DNA from 2 places in the Mucilaginibacter auburnensis genome. Region 1 is predicted to be linked to the other one. Evidence: riboswitches for the same ligand, from Rfam matches in the RefSeq annotation. Region 1 holds a riboswitch; the other holds the start of a gene.

Region 1 (11,991 bases):
CTACAAATTCAAGTGGAATTGGTTTGTTGGCTATCCATGCAGCAAATACAAAAGGCAGTCCGGTAAATTTTTGCCATTCACCTGCAAGGTCATAAGCAAATTTGTATTTATCCTTTTTGCCAAAAGTACGGTCGCCAATTTGAACATAGGCGGTTTCTTCATCCGTTGAATTGCCATAATCAGAAGCGTTGGTAATCAACTCAGGAGCCAACTTCCAATAATGTTTAAGCAGTACCCTTGCCAAATTGTTGGATGAACGCGATTCAGGATCGAGCTGTAAGTGTTTTACCTTACTGATCTCGCAATTGCTGAATATAAAAACAGAGTTTACCTCGCCAACGGCACCAATGCAATAGTCGGCAACAATTTCCCAATAGGAGAGGTTAAGGGTAGCAGCCACGGGTATTAGGCCGATATCTACTTTGTTATCTATCAGTTTCTGTGCGCACTCAGCCGGAATATCCAGACTCAGATCTATCTTATCTAACACATCTGAATGTTGCAGCCCGTAAATAAAGGGCTTGGTATTGGTATAGCTAACCGCTGATATTTTAATGTTACTCACGTATCGTTCTCAATCTTTCTTTAAATGGTCGGCATTATTAAAATCAGCTATGCTGAATTTTTCGCCGTCAAAAGTTACTTTATAAAGCACCAGATTTTGATGCGGAAAATCCTCAGCCTCAACTGCCGATTTACCGGTTAGCAGGCACAAAAACAAACGCATGGCACGGCCGTGCATGCATATCAAAACTGTTTCTTCTTCCGGATGGGACATGATCACATCCAATGCCTCGCGTTGGCGTGCCTGTACCTCATTAGGGCTTTCACCGCCTTCAAACTTGCTGTCTAAGTTTCCGGCAACCCAATCGCGCACAATTTGTAAAAAAGCAGATTTAGTTTCAGGTGTGGCAGGCTGGCCTTCTAAAATACCCCAGGCTAATTCATCCAATCCGGCCAGTTTTTCATATGGAATGCCCAGATCAATAAACTGTTGGATACTTTGCTGGGTGCGCTTCAACTCAGAGATGTAAATTTTATCAAAAGCTACATGTTTGTAAGCCTGGTAAAACCTGTCGGCTTGCCATCTGCCTTCATCATTCAAATCAGTATTCTTACCGCGACCTTGAACAATGCCTAATCTGTTCAACTCAGTTTGGCCGTGGCGTACTATGTAAAGTGTTTTTTTAGTCATTAGTCATTAAGTCACTGGTCATTGGTCATTGGTCACTTGTCATTTATGAGGTTAAAAGATGCAACCAATGACTAATGACCAATGCCCAATGACTAATTAATTACAGGCAGTTTATAAAACTGTGGTTTGGCTTCTTCGGCAAACTGATGGTTTTGGTAATCTGTTACTACGTTATACAGGGTGTCACGCTCAATTGGGTGGCGGCCAACCTGTTTTATCAGCTCAACCAGTTCTTTGGTACTCATAGCTGGCGTTTGCTCTTCCGCGCCGGCCATGGAATATATTTTGGTGGTATCGTCCAACGTGCCATCAATATCATCTACCCCAAAGTTGAGCGATAATTGCGCGGTGTTTCTGCTGATCATAGCCCAGTAGGCTTTAATATGATCAAAGTTATCCAGATAAATACGCGCTATGGCATAGTTACGTAGGTCCTCAATCACGCTAACCTCGGGCACATGCGACATCTGGTTATCCTTATTGCGGAATTTCAATGGAATAAAGGTTTGAAAACCGCCGGTTCTGTCCTGCAGTTGGCGCAAGCGCTCCATGTGGTCAACCCGATGTTTGAATTCCTCAATATGCCCATATAGCATAGTGGCATTAGAGCGGCCACCCAATTTATGCCATTCCTCGTGTATATCCAGCCACTGCTGCGATGTACATTTATCTTTGGCTATCTGTTCGCGTATGCCTTCGTCAAATATTTCCGCGCCACCACCGGGGATAGAGCCTAAACCGGCATCCATCATCATTTTCATGCCGGTAGCATAATCTATTTTGGCTTTTTTGAAGATGTAATGATACTCAACCGGAGTAAGGGCTTTAACATGCAATTCAGGGCGATGCGCTCTTATCTTGCTGAAGAGTTCTGCATAAAAAGGTACATCATATTGCGGTAATACACCACCAACTATGTGCACTTCCGTAACAGGTTCGCCGTCATACTTCTTTACGATGTCAAACATCTCTTCCATAGTGTATTCCCAACCTTCCGAACGCTGTTTTATCAATCTTGAATACGAACAAAACTTGCAATCATACACGCATAAGTTAGTAGGTTCAATATGAAAGTTGCGGTTAAAATAGGTTACATCGCCGTGACGCTTTTCGCGTACGTAATTAGCCAAAACGCCTACATAAGCCAGTTCGCCTTTTTCGTAGAGCGTAACGCCCTCATCAAATGTTATGCGTTGGTTATTCAGTACCTTTTCTGCAATGTGTTTTAGCTCAGCAGAAAGGCCGGCATCTTGTAGTAGTAGTTGTAATTTGCCTTCAGCCCCCATTAAAAAGTGTTTTTGCAAAAATAGCAAATGTTAATGTAATGGTAGTGCAACATCTGTCGGGCAGGCGCAATTTTTGTGCTATGAACCCTATAATTTTCTAAGTTTGTTTTTATGAGACAGGAAACCATAGCCATACACGCAGGGAATAAAACAGATGAGTTTACGGGTGCAGTTGTGCAACCCATTACGCTATCAACTACCTTTGAGCGTATGCCAGACGGCAGTTTTAGAGAGGGCCACATCTACAGTCGTGCAACTAACCCCAACCGGGCATCGTTAGAAAACGTATTGGCAAAGCTGGAGAATGGTGTTGATGCAGCTGCTTTTTCATCGGGAAATGCTGCTGGAATGGCGGTTTTTCAATCATTAACACCCGGCACACACATCATTGCGCCCGATGATATGTATCATGGTCTGCGCAATCAGTTAAAGCAATTGTTTGAAGGTATATTAGAGTTTGATTTTACTAATATAGACGATACAGAAGTTTTAAATGCTCACATAAAACCCAACACCGGGTTAATATGGATTGAGACACCATCCAACCCTTTATTAAAAATTACAGATATACGTAAAGTTGTAGCCATAGCTAAAAAGCATAATATCAAAGTAGCTTGCGACAATACATTCGCTTCACCCATATGTCAGCAGCCTTTAAACCTTGGAGTTGATATTGTTATGCACTCGTCAACTAAGTATTTTGGTGGGCACAGTGATGTAATGGGTGGGGCCTTAATAACTGCAAAGGATGATGAGTGGTGGCAAAAAATACGTAATGTGCAGGTAATGGGTGGCGCTGTTCCATCTCCTCAGGATTGCTACATGCTTACGCGAAGCATAAAAACACTGCCTTATCGTATTCGTGGGCATGTAAGTAATGCGCAGGCTTTGGCGGAGTTTTTACAGCAGCAGCCGGCAGTTGAACAGGTTTTATATCCGGGCTTGCCATCGCATCCCGGACATGAGGTAGCCAAAGGACAAATGAATTATTTTGGCGGTATGCTGTCATTTACATTAAAAGATGGACCTGAAGCTGCCAACCGGGTAATTAATAAATTGCAGTTATTTACCCGCGCCACCAGTTTAGGCGGTGTTGAAAGCTTGATAGAGCATAGAGCCACTATGGAAGGGCCCGATACAAGAACACCATTTAATTTATTACGGATATCAGTAGGGTTGGAACATATTGATGATTTAATAGCCGATATGGATCAGGCTCTTTCTTAAGGCGAAAGGTAAAAGGATTGATATTGAATATGAAAAGACGCCTTTCACCTTTTAGCTTTCACCTTTTGCCTTCCAAAAATTTGCATTTAAGCAATCAAAACCTATATTTGCAGCACATTGCGATAGCAATGTAATTGATCAATATACCTTTCAGGCATATTTGGTTTATAAAGAAGCGGCGAGAGATCAGGCTCCGCGACCCGCTGGCAACCCTCCGCAGATGCGAAGAAGGTGCCAATTCCTGCCCCGGTAAATATCCCGGGAAATATAAATTAACAATATGGAAAATTTAACAAACAACCTTCCCGTAGTTAGTATATCAGTTTTTAAACGCGTTAGCAATTTCTGTTGTTGCATGCGTTGCTGTTGCTGCTAATGCGCACCCCTCCATTTAATGTGTATGCCGAAGGCTTGTTTAAGCCCAAAGCCTACTGCAAGAAACCATGTTAATTTTTCAACCAATTCTAAAAATAATATTATGTCTACTACCAATTTAAAATTCGAAACCTTACAACTACACGCCGGTCAGGAAGTTGATAGCGCCACAGGCTCTCGTGCTGTACCACTTTATCAAACAACCTCATATGCATTTAAAAACGCCGAGCATGGCGCTAATCTTTTTGCCTTAAAAGAGTTTGGCAACATCTACACGCGTATAATGAACCCAACTACCGATGTTTTTGAAAAGCGTATTGCTGCTCTTGAAGGCGGTGTAGCCGCTTTGGCAACAGCATCGGGCCAGGCAGCACAGTTTATCGCGTTAAACAATATTTTACAGGCGGGCGATAACTTTGTAACCTCGCCATTTTTATACGGTGGTACCTATAATCAATTTAAAGTTGCTTTTAAACGTTTAGGTATTGAAGCACGTTTTGCTAAAGATGATACTGCCGAAAGCATCGACGCTTTAATTGACGGTAATACCAAAGCCATTTACCTTGAAACCATAGGTAACCCGGGCTTTAACGTGCCTGATTTTGAAAAGGTAAGCGCTGTAGCTAAAAAGCATGACCTTCCTTTAATAGTTGATAACACCTTTGGCGCTGGTGGTTACTTGTTTCGTCCGTTAGAGCATGGTGCAAATGTTGTAGTTGAATCGGCAACAAAATGGATAGGCGGACACGGTACAAGCATCGGCGGTGTTATTGTTGATGGCGGCAATTACAACTGGGGTAACGGCAAGTTCCCTGCTTTTAGCGAGCCGTCAGAAGGATATCACGGATTGGTGTTTTCAGACGTTTTTGGCGTTAACGGTCCGTTTGGTAATATTCAATTTATTATCCGTGCACGTGTTGAGGGGCTGAGAGATTTCGGCCCTGCTCAATCACCGTTTAACGCCTGGTTATTATTGCAAGGACTGGAGACTTTATCATTACGCGTTCAGCGCCATGTTGATAATACTTTGGCATTAGCTAAGTGGCTGGAGCAACACCCGGCTATTGAAAAAGTAAACTATCCTGGACTGGAATCTTCACCAACGCATGAACTGGCTAAAAAATATCTAAAAAATGGCTTTGGTGCGGTACTGTCGTTTGAAGTTAAAGGCGGTAAAGAAAAAGCAGGTAGCGTTATTGATAGCCTGCAACTGGTTAGTCACTTAGCTAACGTTGGCGATGCTAAAACATTAATTATACAACCATCTGCTACAACGCATCAACAGTTATCAGACGCAGAGCAGTTATCTGCAGGCGTTACGCCCGGATTATTGCGTGTAGCAGTTGGTATTGAACATATTGATGACATTATAGCTGATTTTGAACAGGCTTTGGCTAAAATAGCATAAAGCGAATAAGCCGCAACAAATTGTGTAAAAGTGCTTAAGCACTTTTACACTTTACTTTTAATAATGAGTATACATTTATACAAACATTCTCAACCTTTTACACTTGAATCGGGCGAAATACTGCACGAATTAGAGATAGGTTATCACACTTACGGAACGCTGAACGAAAAAGGCGATAATGTAATTTGGGTTTGCCACGCGCTTACCGCTAACTCTGATGTATTGGATTGGTGGAAGGGTTTGTTTGGCGAGAATGATTATTTCAATCCTGCCGATCATTTTATAGTTTGTGCCAATGTATTGAGCTCGCCTTACGGTACAAGTAGTCCGCTTAGTATCAACCCGCAAACCGGCCAACCGTATTATTTAAGTTTCCCGAAGGTAAACATACGCGACATGGCCAATGCGCACTGTTTACTGGCAGCACATTTGGGCGTTACGCAAATTGAAATATGCATAGGCGGTTCTTTAGGTGGCCAACAGGCTTTGGAGTGGGCTATTATACAACCTTATCTTATTAAAAACCTAATCGCTATTGCTACCAACGCGCGCCATTCACCATGGGGAATTGCTTTTAATGAGTCGCAGCGCTTGGCTTTACTGGCAGATGATACCTTTTTGCCGGGTAGCCCGGATGGTGGCAGAAAGGGTTTAAAGGCAGCGCGCAGTATGGCGCTATTATCTTACCGTACTTATAAAACTTACGATATCAGTCAGCAGGAAGAAAGCGATGCCGTATGCGACGACTTTCGCGCTTCAAGCTATCAATGTTACCAGGGCGATAAGCTGGTTAACCGTTTTAATGCGTACAGTTATTGGTATTTATCTAAAGCGATGGATTCGCACAACGTGGGTCGTGGTCGCGGTGGGGTTGAGAATGCCTTAAAAGTTATCAAATCTCGTACGCTGGTTATCGGCATCCGGTCAGACGTTCTGTTTCCCATCAACGAGCAGGAGTATCTGGCAAAACACATACCCGGAGCTTCTTTTGTTGAACTCGATTCTTTTTACGGGCATGATGGTTTCCTGATCGAGACAGATGCGCTGACCAAAATTATTACTTCGTTTTATCAAAAAGATGTAAAAGGAAATAACATCCAATTACAGCAAACACTATAATGAGCAAAAAACTAACTATCGGGCTTTTTGGCTTTGGTGTAGTAGGGCAAGGCCTTTACGACATCATCAAGACCAAAAACCTCAACATCGAAATTAAAAAAATAGCTATTAAGGATGCCGGCAAAGAGAGATCGTTGCCCGCATCATATTTTACTACAGATAAAGATGAGTTGCTGAACGACCCGGAGATCAACACTATAATTGAGCTGATCAATGATACTGAAGCTGCATTTGAAATAGCATCGCGCGCCCTTAGCTCAGGTAAGAGTGTGGTATCTGCCAGTAAAAAAATGATTGCGCTTCATTTAGAGGAACTATTAAAACTGCAGGATCAGTATGATACTTCATTGCTTTATGAAGGTGCCGTTTGCGGTAGTATTCCAATCATCCGCAACCTGGAAGAATATTATGATAACGAACTGCTGCACTCTATTTGTGGTATTTTTAACGGTTCATCTAACTACATTCTTTCCAAAGGTTTTTTAGAGGGAATGGACTATGCTACTGCCTTGAAGCAGGCGCAGGATCTGGGCTTTGCCGAAACAGATCCGACTATGGATGTGGGCGGTTATGACGCTAAATTTAAGCTGATAATAGCTGCTGCCCACGCATATGGTGTGGTAGTAGAACCAGAAGCCGTACTAAATTTAGGTATTGAGAATTTGGCTGCCGATGATATACAATATGCGCGTGAAAAAGGACTCAAAATAAAACTGGTGCCTGTTGCAAAGGAGTTGGATGATGAGCACGTGGCCTTGTTTGTTATGCCAAAATTGGTTACCCCTGACGAGTTTTTGTATAATGTAGAATACGAATACAATGGCGTTATTGTGCAGGCGGCTTTTGCAGATCAGCAGTTCTTTTTTGGAAAGGGGGCGGGCGGGCATCCCACAGGTTCGGCAGTATTGTCAGACGTGGCGGCTTTGCGTTATGATTACCAGTATGAATACAAAAAACTACGCACTAACAAAGGGCTTAAATTTACCAATGACATAGAACTGTGTGTATATCTGCGTTATGAGGATGACGAATTAGTAGAAGCGCTTGAATTTGTTGAAATAAAAGAGCGCTATTACTCAGGTAGTTATAAATATATTATCGGAAAATTAAAACTGAGCAAACTGATTGACAATAAGCAACGTATATCTGATCAGAAGGCATTCCTTGCCTTTGCCGATCAGCTAACGGGGGTCAGCTTAGTTTCGGCAAAATAACGGCACTCTCAATTTGCTGTTAATGAAAGGCTCTTTTAAGAAGGAGCCTTTCTTATTTGTATCTGTTTTTTTCTATTTTCGCTCTTCCAAAAATAATCCCCTTTAAATGGATAAAGTTACCCGGGTATTAACCAGCAAACCATTTGTACTTACATTATGGTTCGGGCTTTGTTTGTTTCCGGTAATCAAAAGCGTAATTGAGGGACATGATCATATTCACAACAATTACTTTGTTTACAAGGGCAATTTCCTGCATGTAATTAGTCAGCAAAACCTCTACGCTTCGTATCCTAAAGAGTATTTTGACTATAATCATTACGGGCCGATATTTTCCTTTATTATAGCGCCATTCGCTATGTTGCCAGATTGGTTGGGCGTTTTGCTTTGGGTGGTTTTTACAGCATTGCTATTGCTTAAATCTATTCAGCAACTGCCTATATCTGAGAAGCATTACCTGTTAGTGATATTGCTATGCGCTCACGAGTTAATGACATCTACAGCCAATGTACAGATCAATCCATTAGTAGCCGCACTCATCATCTTCACTTTTGTTTTTATTAGAAACGGAAAAGATTTTTGGGCGGGATTAACCATAGCTTTGGGGATATTCATTAAGTTGTACGGAGTAGTGGGATTGGCATTTTTCTTCTTTTCAAAAGATAAAATTAAATTGATAGGTAGTTTGCTGTTTTGGAGCGTGGTGTTGTTTGTGTTGCCAATGCTTATATCGTCGCCATCATTTATTGTGAAAACCTATCATGACTGGTATATTGACCTGGTGGCCAAAAATGCCGAGAATGAAACTTCAACGCGTGTAGATGTTTCGGTGATGGGTATGATCAGGAAAATTGCAGTTCCACATTTATCAAACATAGTGGTGCTGATACCGGGAGTGATTTTGTTTGGGTTATCCTATCTGCGAATAAAAGCGTTCAAAAATTTAAATTATCAATTACTTATACTAGCATCAACGCTCATATTTCCGGTGATATTTAGTACGGGCTCCGAGTCGCCAACCTATATTATAGCATTTGTAGGCGTGGCTATATGGTTTATTAATGCCGAGCGGCCGCTTACGTGGTTGGATATATCACTACTTGTTTTTGCGTTGATCTTAACCAGCTTATCACCGTCAGATCTTTTTCCACGCTTCATCAAAAAAAATTACGTTGAGCCGTACGCATTGAAAGCGCTCCCTTGTTTCCTGATCTGGTTAAAGATCATTTATGAAACATTATTCCGTAAATTCACTCAAAAGGATTTAAACTTGCCAACTGCAACGGTATGAAAAAGAAATTGTCCATAGTGGTTCCGGCTTATAATGAGGAAAAAAATATTGCTCATCTCATTGCTGAGTTAAGTAAATCCATCAGCAGCACAGGATATGATTATGAGCTGGTTTTCATTAATGATGGCAGCAGAGATAACACCTTACAGGCCTTGGAAGAACAGGCCGCGATTTACCCACATGTGTTTTACATCGACCTCTCACGTAACTTCGGAAAAGATTATGCGCTAAAAGCTGGAATAGATGCCGCCAATGGCGATGCTATTATTACAATGGATGCCGACCTGCAACATCCACCGCATTTGTTACCCGAATTATTAAAACAGTGGGTTGAGGGCTATGATATCGTTTACACCTATCGGGCAGAATCAAATAAACACGCCAGCGCTTATCAGCGCTTTGCTTCCAAAATGTTTTATAAGGTTGTTAATGCATTGTCAGACATTAAGTTGGAGAATGGTATATCTGATTTTCGTTTGTTGGATAAACGAGTTGTAGATGAGCTAAAACAAATAAACGAGTACGAAATATTTTTCCGTGGGATGGTTAAATGGGTTGGCTTTAAACAAAAAGGCATCCCGTATACCCCTGCCGAACGACACACAGGGGAGGCCAGCTATTCGTTCTTCAGGTTGTTTAAATTAGCTGTAGGTGGCATTATGGCTTTCAGCGTAAGGCCCTTGTATATTGCCACTGGCTTAGGTTTATTTTTTTCGATGTCGGCATTGCTTTACATACCATACGTGTTGGTAAGCTATTTTTCCGGTTTTGATGTAGTGTCAGGCTGGGCATCGCTTATTGCTACTGTGGCATTTTTTGGCGGCTTGCAGTTGTTAGTTTTGGGTATAATCGGCTCATATCTGGGCAAGATATTTATGCAGACCAAGCAACGCCCTACGTATATTATCCGTTCATCAAATCTGCCAAAGTAATAATGATACTATTAGGATTTGATGTAGAAGAGTTTGATATGCCGTTAGAATACGGCAAAACACTTGCTTTTGACGAGCAGTTGGCCGTATCAACCAAAGGCACGAATACAATTTTAAAAATGCTGGCTAATGCGGGCATCAAAGCAACCTTTTTTTGTACCGCCAACTATGCTATACATAAACCCGAAGTAATAAAGCAGATTGTTGAGGCCGGACATGAACTCGCTTCGCATGGTTATTATCATTCTGATTTTAAAGTTGAGCACCTGCGCCAATCAAAGCTGAAACTGGAAGAAATATCCGGTGCGGATATCACAGGCTTTCGCATGGCCCGTATGATGCCTGTGGATGAAGAGGAGATACAAAAGGCAGGGTACACTTATAATTCATCCATCAATCCAACATTTATCCCCGGCCGGTATAACAACTTTAATAAACCACGCACCTGGTTTTTTTATAAGGGAGTTTTACAAATACCTGCTTCCGTATCGCCATTAGTGCGTTGGCCGCTGTTTTGGTTGAGCTTTCACAATCTGCCTATGTCGGTCATCCGTTTTATGGCAGGAGCTGCTTACCGTAAAGACGGATATTTAAATTTATATTTCCATCCCTGGGAATTTACAGACCTGAAACAACCCGAAAAATATGGTTTCCCAGCCTACGTGTCTAAAAATTCAGGCGATGCTTTTACCAAACGTATAAAGGACTTCATTGTCTGGGCACAAAGCAAAGGATATACGTTCGGCAGAACGGATGAGTTTGCAAAGGCTGTGATAGCAAAGAATCGCTAAGTAGTAAGGCTGTTTGCTGCTGCTATACAGCCATTCCCTGCCACGTATCCTGACAAGATTTGCGCTTATAAATAGGAAATTTTATTTACACCTCCCCAAACACCACAGTACCATTATGGCCGCCAAAACCAAAGGTATTGCTCATGGCATAGCTCACTTTGTGTTCAATAGCTTCACCTAAAACAATGTTCATGGTTTCAGGAATGGCCGGGTCAAGTTCTTGCGTGTTGATAGTTGGCGGGATGATGCCGTTTTTAATCGCCAGTATACTGATTATGCCTTCAATTGCACCCGCAGCACCTAATAGGTGACCGGTCATTGATTTAGTTGCGTTTATTTGAATATTATTTTTTTTGCCGCCGGTTAGTCCCTCTACCGCATGCGTTTCTGAAAGATCGCCAACCGGGGTTGACGTGGCGTGCATGTTAAGGTAATCTAATTGACCAATGGTTATGCCGGCCTCTTCTAACGCCAGCTGCATTGCTTTAGTAGCACCTTTTCCCTCAGGATGGGTGCTGGTCATATGGTAAGCATCGGCAGTCATGGCAGCACCGCAAACTTCTGCATAAATATTAGCGCCGCGTTTAACGGCATGCTCGTATTCTTCTAAAACTAAAGCTCCTGCACCTTCGCCCATTACGAAACCATCGCGGTTAACATCAAACGGACGAGATGCTGTTTTTGGGTCGTCGTTACGGTGAGACATCGCCTTCATCGAACTAAATCCACCAAATGACGCAGGCGAAATTGGCGCTTCGGAACCACCTGTTACAATAATTTTGGCTTTACCTAATCGGATATAGTTAAAGGCATCCATGATGGCCGTATTTGACGTAGCACAGGCTGAAACAGGCGCGTAATTAATGCCCATATAACCATGGCGAAGAGATATTAAGCCGGATGCCATATTGATCAAAAACTTAGGAATAAGGTAAGGGTTAAAACGCGGATTCCCGTCGCCCAGCGCGTATTCACGCACCTGGCCCTCGTATGTTTCCATACCGCCCTGGGCCGAACCCCAAATTACGCCTACATCAAATGGATTCATGGCATTAAAATCAAATCCGGAATCTTTGATGGCTTCGTCTGACGCTATGAAAGCGTATTGCGTGTAAGGGTCTGTTTTTTTGATATCGGCTCTGTCCAGAAAATCAGT
Region 2 (11,991 bases), 940 kb from region 1:
GCGCGTAAATGGCAGGCTGCTCAATTAATGAGCCTATTTGCGAGAGTATTTTATTGCGGTTAGTTGCAAAATCTAACCCGAATATTTTGATGTTTCCTTGCTGATGCTGAAGCAGATTAAGCAGAATTTTAATGGTAGTGGTTTTCCCGGCGCCATTGGGCCCGAGAAAACCATATATACTTCCTTGCGGAACTTGAAGAGATAAGGAGTTGACAACGGTTTGACTGCCGAACTTAAATGTTAAGCCGGTAGTTTCAATTACCATACGTTGTCTTTTTTAACCGATGCAACAGTTTTAATAAAACCTACACCTTTTGCAAACAATGAGGTAGCTTTTACTGCTGAAGCAGCAAGGCTGTCATTTTGCTTTTTTTGTTCAAACTGGTAGCTTACACCCATTATTAAGGCGAAAACCAATGGTGCCAGTAACAGTACAAAAGGATTGGTGTTGTTGATTAACTTTTTCATTGCGATTGATTTTATGATACAAAGAAATACCAAAAAATCAACCTGCTGAAATCATTTAGACCAACTGTTTTTATTTATAGATGAACGCCTAATATAATAGTTGTGGGAGTTGGTCGATAATAAAAGCCAGTTCATCGATAAAAACCATGGCTGTATATAAATACCACGGCCTGTAAAATCAAAATAATTAATTTGGGGATGTGAAAAAAGGCTTACAAATATTCTGGCACATATTTATCTGGCTTAGCCTTATCTCGTTTTTTTTGTTTTTGGTGCGTAATAACGCCCGGTTCACCACGCAGGGCATACTGGTTATTTTTGGTTTATACGGCCTTATCAACATTAGTTTATTTTACCTCAATTACCTGGTACTTATACCGCGCTTTTTAAATAAGAAGCAATATGCGCTTTATGCTGCCACAGTATTGGTCATCATAATAGGTTATGGTTTTGCCAAATATGGTGTGGGTTTAATTTTTCCTAATGATGTGTTGATGCGCAGCAGCCATGAGCCCATTACCTTTGGTTCATACTTCGTAAGCACCCTTTTAAGCAGCTCTATTTTTATTTTTTTGAGTGTGGTGCTGAAGTTCAGCATTGACTGGTTTTTGAATGAACGTATACAGCGCGACCTGGAAAATCAGCGCCTTACTGCCGAGCTGGCTTTTCTAAAATCGCAGATCAACCCGCATTTCCTGTTCAACTCTTTAAACAGTATCTATTCGCTGGCCTATCAGCACTCAGAGAACACGCCCGGAGCCATATTGAAGCTATCGGAAATTATGCGCTACATGCTTTATGAATCCAACGATAATAAAGTGGCGCTGGAGAAGGAACTGCAATACCTGCAAAACTATATTGACCTGCAAAAGATACGTTTTGGCGATAAGGCGTTTATTGATTTCAAAATTCAGGGCGAGGTGGGGGATCAGCGCATTGTGCCCCTGCTGCTTATTGCCTTTATTGAAAACGCTTTTAAACATGGTGTGGCTAATGATGCAGCTTCGGCCATTAAGCTGCTCATTAATATTGAAGACAGCCGCTTATACTTCTACATTAAAAATAAAAAGCACGCCAACAACCGCGATGCAGCCGGTGGTATTGGTTTAGGTAATGTTAAACGACGGCTTGACCTGCTTTATCCAGGTAAATATAATTTAGAGATACGCGACGAAATTGATAGTTACACTTGCGAATTATCCTTAGTTTTATAGCATGATACGATGTTTGGTAGTTGACGATGAGCCTTTGGCGTTGAACATTCTGGAAGATTACATCTCCAAAGTTCCTTTCCTTGAGCTGGTTAAGGCCACCACTAATCCTATTGAGGCTTTAACCAAAGTGCAGGATGGTAACATTGACCTTGTTTTTTTAGATGTGCAAATGCCGGAGCTAACGGGCATTCAGTTCCTCAAAATAGCCAACGGCAAAACCAAGGTTATTTTAACAACGGCCTATCCGCAATATGCTTTAGAAGGCTACGAACTTGACGTGGTTGATTACTTGCTAAAGCCTATAGCGTTCGATCGTTTTTATAAAGCCGCCCAAAAGGCACAGGGCATTATCAAACCGGCGCTTAGCGCACCTGCCGAGCAAACCCCGCATGTGCAACAGCAACAGCAGGACTTTATGAGCGATTTTATTTTTGTTAAAAGCGAACATAAAATACAAAAGGTATACCTCCACGACATTTTGTTTATTGAAGGCCTGAAAGATTATATTTCCATTTTTACAGACGGCGAGCGGATCATAACGCTCCAAAACATGAAAAAGATGGAAGACACCCTGCCCGAAAAGCATTTTATCAGGGTGCATAAATCATACATAGTAGCCCTCAATAAAATTGACAGTATTGAGCGCAGTCGCATCCGCATAGGAGACAAAATTATCCCCATCGGCGATACTTACCGGGATGACTTTTTTAAGATAATTGACGGGAAGAATGTGTGAAATTATAATATGAAAAATTTTACCATACTTATAACCTTATTTATTTCCTGGAAACTAAGTTATTCTCAAACAACTAACTTGGAATTAGCATTAGACGGAAAGAAAGCAGCTTACTACATAGCGCTTGAAAATAAATTAGGGAGCGAAGAATACAAAGATAACTCTACATATTATTCTGGAAATAATACAGCTCAGCCTCGAATATTTATGCGTAAGCAACAAGATATTCCGAATCTTTTGGTTTATTATACTTTTTTAAAAACGGACTCAACAGTATCTGAAATATTATATGAGTGGGATGTAAGCAATTTTGATAAAAAAGATAATAATCAACAAACATTAGAATTTGAAAAGAAACTGATAGATCAATACAACCTGCTAACTAAACTTATATCGTCCAAATATGGAGAAGCAGATACTAACGGTAGTTTAAACGATTTGTCATTGATTAACTCAAGAATAGGGCTTAGGCGTACAGATATCTGGAAGCCTGATAATCGTTTCCAAGTTCGGTCATACGTAACAATTTCTAATTTTTATAACCAAAGTGCCTTTACGACATTAAACCCAACTCATAGAATAAGGATATATGTCGAATTGACAAAAAACTAAGCTGCCAATTCAATCTCTAACCCCTAAAAAATAGCTTGCGCAATACGCTTTGTAGGGCCAGGGTTACCCATAGTGTAAAAGTGCATAACCGGTGCACCAAATTTCATCAGCTCTTTACATTGGTTGATCATCCATTCAATGCCTACCTCTTTCACGTCAGCTTCTGATTTGCAGGCGTGCACTGCATCGCTTAGCTCATCAGGGATATCTATGTGGAATATTTTAGGCAAATTAATTAACTGCTTTGACGAGGTAATTGGCTTTAACCCTGGAATGATTGGCACGTTGATACCATTTTCACGGCATTGTTTTACAAACTCCATGTACTTACTGTTATCATAAAACATTTGGGTAACGATGAAGTCGGCGCCGGCATCGATTTTTTGTTTTAAGTATTTAAAGTCTGTTTTAAGGTTGGGGGCTTCAAAATGTTTCTCGGGATAACCGGCCACACCTATACAGAAATCAGATTTAACCGCTTCATGGTCTTCGTGCAGATATTTGCCGTTATTCATATTCACTACCTGCTCCAGTAACTCATTGGCATAGCAATGCCCGCCCTGTGTAGGCACAAATGAAGATTCGGTTTTACGGGCATCGCCACGTAGCACCAAAACGTTTTCTATACCTAAAAACTGCAGATCGATCAAAGCGTATTCAGTTTCTTCTTTGGTAAAACCGCCGCAAATTAAATGCGGCACAGCATCAACGCCATACTTGTTCATAATAGCGGCGCAAACAGCCACGGTGCCGGGGCGCTTGCGGTAGCTCACCTTCTCCAGCAAGCCATTAGCATGCTCCTTATAAACATATTCCTCGCGCGATGAGGTAACATCAATAAACGGCGGATTAAATTCCATTAAAGGGTCAATAGCATTGAAAATGCCCTGAATGCCCTGCCCTTTCATGGGCGGTAATAGTTCAAATGAGAATAAGGTTTTGCCGTTGGCTTTTGCTATGTGGTCTGTTATCTTCATGCCCCCTAACCCCCTAAAGGGGGAATTTGGTTTAATGGTTCAATATTAATATAATTTCTTCTAACTCTCCTACCCCTTCAGGGGGCCGGGGGTTAATAATTCAGGTTCGGCCCTAACCAGCGTTCAACCGTTTCTACGCTCATCACTTTACGTTTGGCGTAGTCTTCAATTTGGTCTTTGCTGATCTTGTTCAAACCAAAGTAGCGCGATTGCGGATGTGAGAAATAAAACCCGCTTACGGATGCCGCCGGCATCATGGCCAAACTTTCGGTAAGGTGCATGTGTGCGTTGTCTTCAGCTTTAAGCAAATTAAACAAGGTGATCTTCTCGGTATGCTCCGGACAAGCAGGGTAACCCGGCGCCGGACGAATACCTACATATTCCTCTTTTATCAGGTCCTGATTGCTTAAAGTTTCGTCCTTAGCGTAACCCCAGTACTCTTTACGTACCAGCTCGTGCATTTTTTCGGCAAAAGCTTCGGCTAACCTGTCGGCTATTGCTTTGGCCATAATGCTGTTATAATCGTCGTGATCTTTTTCGTATTTGGCCACCAGTTCATCGCACCCTAACCCGGTTGTCACGGCAAAGCCGCCGAAATAATCGGGCACGCCACTTTCCTTTGTTGCTATAAAATCTGATAAAGCATAATAAGGTTCGCCCTGCGGTTTTTCGGCTTGCTGGCGGAGGGTATGTATGCGAGATAATACCTGCGTGCGGGTTTCATCGGTATACAATTCAATATCATCGCCTACTGCATTGGCAGGCCAGAAACCTATTACACCGTTTGCCTGCAACAGGTTTTCATCAACTACCTGCTTCAACATCGCCTGGGCATCGTCAAATAGTTTTTTGGCTTCGTCGCCAACAAACTTATCTTCAAATATTTTAGGATAGCTGCCACGCAACTCCCAGGTATGGAAAAAAGGTGTCCAGTCAATATAAGGCACCAACTCCGCCAGCGGATAGGCCTCAAAAACCTTGGTGCCGGTAAACGAAGGTGCAGGCGCAACCTTAGTTACATCTATCTGGAACTTTTGTGCCCTTGCATCAGCTAATGATACAAAACGCTTATCAGAACGTTTGTTGGCGTGTGCCTCGCGGGCTTTGGCATATTCATCTTTTATACCCTGAATGTAGCTATCACGCGTGTCTTTATTCATCAGGTTACTGCAAACGGTAACACTGCGCGATGCATCCAGCACATGTATGGCGGCACCTGAATAATTTGGCGCAACCTTTACCGCGGCATGTATGCGAGATGTTGTAGCGCCGCCAATAATTAACGGAATAGTAAAGCCGTTGCGCTCCATCTCTTTGGCAAAATGTACCATCTCATCTAACGATGGGGTGATCAATCCGCTCAGGCCGATAATGTCAACCTCCTGCTTTTTAGCTTCTTCAATAATACGCTGCGCAGGCACCATTACCCCGAGATCGATGATCTCAAAGTTATTGCAAGCCAATACCACGCCCACAATATTTTTGCCAATATCGTGTACGTCGCCTTTTACGGTGGCCATTAAAATTTTACCCGCGCTGCTGCGCTGCCCACCGCCGCCTTTGGCTTTTTCTGCTTCAATGAACGGTAACAGGTAGGCCACGGCTTTTTTCATTACACGGGCAGATTTTACCACCTGCGGCAAAAACATTTTACCGGCACCAAACAGATCGCCTACTATGTTCATGCCATCCATTAACGGACCTTCAATCACTTCTAACGGACGCGCATATTTCTGGCGGGCTTCTTCCACATCGGCATCCAAATATTCTACAATACCTTTTACTAAAGCGTGCGATAAGCGACTCTCGACAGATTCATTACGCCATTGCTCATCGCGTACTATTTCTTTGCCTTTACTTTTAATGGTGTCGGCATATTCTACCAAGCGCTCAGTAGCATCCGGGCGACGGTTCAACAACACGTCTTCCACCAACTCTAACAGGTCTTTTGGAATCTCTTCGTAAACCTCCAGCATACCGGCATTAACAATGCCCATATCCATACCCGCTTTAATAGCGTGGTATAAAAATGCCGAGTGCATTGCCTCGCGCACAACGTTGTTACCTCTAAACGAAAATGATATATTACTTACACCACCGCTTACCTTGGCGTGCGGCAGGTTTTGTTTGATCCAACGGGTGGCTTCAATAAAGTCAACCGCGTAGTTATTGTGTTCTTCTAAACCGGTTGCAACGGTCAAAATATTTGGGTCGAAGATGATGTCTTCAGGCGGGAAGCCAACCTCATTCACCAATATATCGTAAGAGCGACCGCAGATTTCTTTACGCCTTTCCAGGTTATCTGCCTGGCCGGTTTCATCAAAAGCCATTACTACCGCGGCAGCGCCATAGCTCATTATTTTACGGGCGTACTCTTTAAACTTGTCTTCGCCTTCTTTGAGGGAAATAGAGTTAACAATGCCCTTGCCTTGTATACATTTTAAACCCGCCTCAATAACCGTCCATTTAGAGGAGTCAATCATGATAGGCAGTTTGGCAATATCAGGTTCAGACGCAACCAAATTAAGAAATTTAACCATTACCGCTTCCGAGTCTATCATACCCTCGTCCATGTTAATGTCGATAACCTGGGCGCCACCTTCAACCTGTTGCGCGGCAACAGATAAAGCTTCCTCGTAATTTTCGGCCAATATCAGCTTACTGAACTTGGGCGAACCGGTAATGTTGGTACGCTCACCTACGTTAACAAATATACTTTCGGGTGTAATGGTAACCGCCTCTAAACCGCTCAGGCGCATGTTGGGCGCAAGTGTTGGCACTTCGCGTGGCGGGTATTGTGCAGCTTTACCGGCAATACATTTTATATGGTCGGGAGTGGTACCGCAGCAGCCGCCCACAATGTTTACCATGCCTGCTTTTATAAAATCATCCACCTGGTGGGCCGTTTCGTGCGGTGTTTCATCGTACTGACCAAACTCGTTAGGCAAGCCGGCATTAGGGTAGGCTGATATGAACACATCCGCTTTTTCAGAAAGTTCCTGCAAGTGCGGACGCATTTCACGAGCGCCTAAAGCACAGTTAAGCCCTACAGATAACAGGTTAGCATGTCGCACCGAGTTCCAAAACGCCTCAACCGTTTGCCCCGAAAGGGTACGGCCGGAAGCATCTGTAATGGTACCCGATATCATGATAGGCAAATGCTTGCCGCTTTCCTGCGCGTATTTATCAGCAGCAAACAAAGCTGCTTTGGCATTCAGGGTATCAAAAATGGTTTCAATTAATAATACATCAGAACCACCATCAACCAAACCACGGATCTGATCATAATAAGCATCAGCCAGGTTATCAAAGGTAACAGCACGGTAACCCGGGTCATTCACGTCCGGCGAAAGCGAAGCGGTACGGTTGGTAGGACCAACAGCGCCGGCCACAAAACGTGGTTTTGAGAGGTCTTTTTTAGTGAACTCATCAGCAACCTCACGCGCTAAACGGGCGCCTTCGTAGCTCAGCTCATAAGCCAGTTCTTCCATCTGGTAGTCGGCCAACGAAATTACCTGCGTGCTGAAAGTGTTGGTTTCAATTATATCTGCACCCGCGTTTAAATACTCGGCATGTATAGCCTTTATAACGTCGGGGCGTGTAAGGTTAAGCAAGTCATTATTACCCTGCAGATCGCAAGGGTGGTTTTTAAACCTTTCGCCTCTAAAATCAGCTTCGGTTAATTGGTACCGTTGTATCATGGTACCCATTGCCCCGTCAATAATGAGTATTCGTTTTTTGAGTTCTTCTCTGATGTCCATTTCGTTTAGATATGAGAAGTGAGATTTGAGATATGAGAAAACCCATAGCTTTTAACACATTCCCGTATTTAGTGTGAAATAATTGATAAAGAACGAACAAGAATCTCAATTCTCATGTCTCAGATCTCACATCTATAATCGCTTATTTCGAAGAGTCGGATAAATTTGACTTTCGCTTATCTGTCTCGATCCATAAAGTCGGCGGACCGAGTAGAATGTAGCACCTTGTAAGTTACAGGTTGCCAAGACATCGCAGGGTCTAATCCCTCCGTCTTTCTCTATAAGCAGCGCAAAATTGCGAAATAAGATTGTAATGTGCAAAGCCTAAAGTATTCCGGTTGACTTGATTGAAATAATTTTGACACAAAAAAGGCCGCTTGTGTGAAGCGGCCTTAACTATCTTGATAAATTTCGCTTACCGCCTGTCGCCAAATATGCGCAGCATAGACATAAACAGGTTAATAAAGGTGGTATACAAAACAAATGCACCGATGATAACCAGCTTTTTAGACTCGGCATTGCCGTATTCTAAACCGGCGCCAATGCGTTTAAGCATTTGAATATAGTAAGCGGTTAAACCTACCATTATAGCCATAAAAACAAAGCTCAATATGTAATCCAGTTGCGAGCTTCCTAAAAAGAAGTTAACCAGGCTTACTACAAAAGCCCCTATAAATATGATTATCAATACAGAACCAAACTTAGTTAAGTCTTGCTGAGTAGTGTAACCGGCAATTGCCATGATAGCAAAAACCACCGAAGCACTCAAAAATACAGTGAATATAGAGCTGGCGGTATAAATTAGTGCAAGTATGCTTAATGTAACGCCGATAGACACTGCATAAGCAACAAACAAGCCCACTACTGCAGGGTAAGAAAGGCGCGAAGCGGCAAATGATAAAGCCATAGACAAGCCCACGGGAGCAAATACAGCTAAATAACCCAAGCCTGTTAATTTACCAGTTATAGGATCTTGAATGACAGTTAATATACTCGGCCCGATCAGAAAAGCTACAATAGCTGATATACCAAGGCCTACAAACATCCATGTAAAAACTTTAGCTAAGTATTTACGTGATGAATCTGCTTCGTCGATTTGTATTACGTTATCATAAACGTATTTTGAATCTTTAATTTCCATGTTCGGTTTATTAAATTGTTGTTGTGTCTAAGATAGATAATTTAGATACGGGAGACAAGATGCAAGAATCAGGACAATGTAACATTAGAGGTCTTAGCTCTTGACTCTTAATTCTTGTCTCCATCTAATAAAGTCTCTTCGTCAGTTGTTCTTCCACTTTTTTAAAGAACTGTACAGGTTTGAGGTTGCGCCATATCATTTCATCCAGCTCACCGCCAAAGTTAATGTAATAGTCAATATTACTGCGTTTAAACTCCTCTATTACATGCTCGCGGAAATTAATGCCTGCTATCCAGCCATCTTCCACATCCTGAAACCATTCTTCGTAATAACTGTCGTCTGACGAGTGGAAGTTCAGCACATTCTCCCCTATCAGTATGAACTTATTGATGCCGTAATCTTCCATCAGCTCAATAATCTCCCGCTTGAGTAGCATTATATCATTGCTGATAGCATCGTTCCACTCACCTATAAATTCGATGATAGCATAAGAACGGTCGTAATCAACAAATAGTACTTTAATGTATAGCGTATTTGATCCGAATGAATCCCATTGGGGATGCAACAGGTAGTTATATAACTGTTTATCAAATTCAAACTCACTATACTCTGTAGCATAAAACGGCGAACGCTCATCCTCTGCGGCAATATAGTCGTCGCGCCATCGGTAATATGGTTCTATTTCGTGCATTTAGCCTCTTTCTAATTAAATTTTTTCCAAAGTTTTGGATATAACTTCGGTAAGTCTTCTTCTCTCCACTCTGTTCCTACAATTTTTGGCCCGCCAAAATCATAATTCAACCCTTGCGCAAATGCTACACCTCTCGGAAAAGAATCGTCCTCCTTTTGTTTACCCGTTTTATTTTTATAAGCTTCGGTCGACACATAAAGCAGAGCCTCGAAATCAGGTACAACGCCTTTTTTTATAAGGGCTGCTAAATATTCAGGATTTTTCAAGGTCTGTTTGAAGGTCGTTTCACCCAAACTTATCAACCACAGTCTATAATACAAAAAACCATCGTCAGATGCCCCCCCGTCCATTATAGTGTTGGCCGCTAATACTTTGTAGCTATTCGCCTCAATAAGCTTTTTGCAAAGTATTACTTCAAAATTTATGATCTCAGCCGGCTCATAAGCTGAAAGTTTTTTTATTATAATTTCATTTTGCAAGTCTAAATTGCCTTTTGCAGCGTTATGAGAGTAATCAATTATTTTCCAAAATTCTCTCTCGTCTAATTTATCAGCAGCCGTAAAATCAACGGCGGGCTTGAAACTTTCAGCATCATTAACAGGCACACAGCTCAAGTTAACGCTCAAGATGACGAATAAAGCAATAGTTAAAAAACCCCTCATCTTACTGATTGCTTATTTTGATGAAACTCGACGGCCTTTCTTACACTTCCATGCTCTTCCAACAGTTTGGCGGCAGTTGCTTCGTCCAATCCGGTTTCTGCAACTATCATTCGGGTACCGCGGTCAACCAGTTTATTGTTAGTAAGCTGCATGTCCACCATTTTATTGCCCTTCACCCTGCCCAGTTGTATCATTACCGATGTACTAAGCATGTTCAGCACCATTTTTTGCGCGGTGCCGGCTTTCATTCGGGTTGAACCGGTAACAAACTCCGGACCGGTAACCACTTCTACCGGCAATTGGGCTACCGCTGCAACAGGGCTACCATTGTTACATACAACGCAACCGGTAAGCACATTATTTTCATTTGCTGTTTCCAGGCCGCCAATAACATAAGGGGTAGTGCCTGATGCCGCTATGCCAACCACCACGTCTTTTTCATTGATGTTAAAAGCCTGCAGATCGCGCCAGGCCTGCTCCTTATCGTCTTCGGCAAACTCAACCGCTTTGCGTATAGCGCTATCGCCACCGGCAATAATACCTACCACCCAATCAAACGGAACACCAAACGTTGGCGGGCACTCTGAGGCATCAACCACCCCTAATCTGCCGCTGGTACCCGCGCCTATGTAAAACAAGCGTCCGCCTTTGCTCATACGTTCGGCAACAGCTGTTGCCAGCGCTTCAATTTGCGGCAATGCCTTACTTACCGAAACGGCAACGGTTTGATCTTCGTGATTGATGTGGCGCAGTATTTCGGCCACACTCATTTTTTCCAGATCATTATAATGTGAGTCTTTTTCGGTAGTGCTTTGCATTGTGTTGTTTTAGTTTAAATAAATGTCGCTTGTTTGACTCACCCCGACGTTGCTTCGCTCGTCACCCCTCTCTGCTGCGCAAAGAATGGGATTTGAATTTATTTCTCTACCCTCTTTTTCGCTTGCGAAAGAGAGGGTGGTCCGGCGCAGCTTTGACCGGGTGAGTAAATGCAGCCTGCCATTTATGCTATTTTTACAAAATTGAGTAAAATTAATGATAATGGTTAGATAATTGCTTCTACAAAATGCCGCCTGTAGCACTAAAATTATTAGCTTTGTGTTAGGAATGAAACAAACTGCCGCTATCATATTCCGTTCTGCAATCCTCGTTTTGCTTGGGGTAACCATTGGCCTTTACATAGGCGGTGGCAGCTTTGGCGGTGAGGATGTTGACCTGGCATTTTCGGGCAGAAGCAAACTTTCCAAAGTACTTGACCTTGTGCGTAATAACTATGTAGACTCTGTAAACGTTGATAGTGTTGAGGGCGAAACCGTTAATGAACTCCTGCAACGCCTTGATCCACACTCTATTTACTTACCTGCGCAACAAGCCCAAAGCGTAAACGAAAAACTGGAAGGCGGCTTTAACGGCATTGGTGTAGAATACAATTTGCTGCGCGATACCATGGTGATCAGCTATGTATACCCGGGCGGACCAGCGGCTTTGCAGGGCATTAAGGCAGGCGACAAAGTAATTGAAGCTAATCATCAGAAATTTGCCGGTATACAGTTAACTAACACGCAGGTAAGTAAAACCTTACGCGGCGAAAAAGGCTCCAAGCTTGACCTGGCTGTTTTACCTGCCGGAAGCAATAGCTTGAAAACAGTAACTATAAAACGCGACCGGGTTCCATTAAGCAGTATTGATGCTGCTTATAAAATAGCGGGCGAAACAGGGTACATCAAAATAA

The links. A riboswitch is a leader RNA that binds a small molecule or an ion and turns the genes downstream of it on or off. The one in region 1 is predicted to bind S-adenosylmethionine.
Region 2: linked by a shared signal. The riboswitch ahead of metH (methionine synthase) and the one ahead of CLV57_RS12605 (O-acetylhomoserine aminocarboxypropyltransferase/cysteine synthase family protein) in region 1 are both predicted to bind S-adenosylmethionine.

What each region holds. Positions count from the first base shown of each region.
Region 1 covers NZ_PGFJ01000002.1:445,711-457,701, reverse strand. The annotation lists gene CLV57_RS12625 (menaquinone biosynthetic enzyme MqnA/MqnD family protein) at 1-565, opposite strand, end outside; gene CLV57_RS12620 (histidine phosphatase family protein) at 575-1,195, opposite strand; gene mqnE (aminofutalosine synthase MqnE) at 1,288-2,481, opposite strand; gene CLV57_RS12610 (trans-sulfuration enzyme family protein) at 2,593-3,708, shown strand; SAM riboswitch class I at 3,871-3,982, shown strand; gene CLV57_RS12605 (O-acetylhomoserine aminocarboxypropyltransferase/cysteine synthase family protein) at 4,187-5,491, shown strand; gene CLV57_RS12600 (homoserine O-acetyltransferase family protein) at 5,555-6,610, shown strand; gene CLV57_RS12595 (homoserine dehydrogenase) at 6,610-7,824, shown strand; gene CLV57_RS12590 (glycosyltransferase family 87 protein) at 7,931-9,112, shown strand; gene CLV57_RS12585 (glycosyltransferase family 2 protein) at 9,109-10,044, shown strand; gene CLV57_RS12580 (polysaccharide deacetylase family protein) at 10,047-10,835, shown strand; gene fabF (beta-ketoacyl-ACP synthase II) at 10,921-11,991, opposite strand, start outside.
Region 2 covers NZ_PGFJ01000002.1:1,387,757-1,399,747, forward strand. The annotation lists gene CLV57_RS16910 (ABC transporter ATP-binding protein) at 1-265, opposite strand, end outside; gene CLV57_RS16915 (hypothetical protein) at 259-468, opposite strand; gene CLV57_RS16920 (sensor histidine kinase) at 669-1,682, shown strand; gene CLV57_RS16925 (LytR/AlgR family response regulator transcription factor) at 1,684-2,418, shown strand; gene CLV57_RS16930 (hypothetical protein) at 2,428-3,030, shown strand; gene metF (methylenetetrahydrofolate reductase [NAD(P)H]) at 3,054-4,007, opposite strand; gene metH (methionine synthase) at 4,100-7,768, opposite strand; SAM riboswitch class I at 7,942-8,055, opposite strand; gene CLV57_RS16945 (Bax inhibitor-1/YccA family protein) at 8,184-8,909, opposite strand; gene CLV57_RS16950 (hypothetical protein) at 9,034-9,600, opposite strand; gene CLV57_RS16955 (DUF4240 domain-containing protein) at 9,612-10,262, opposite strand; gene murQ (N-acetylmuramic acid 6-phosphate etherase) at 10,259-11,080, opposite strand; gene CLV57_RS16965 (S41 family peptidase) at 11,367-11,991, shown strand, end outside.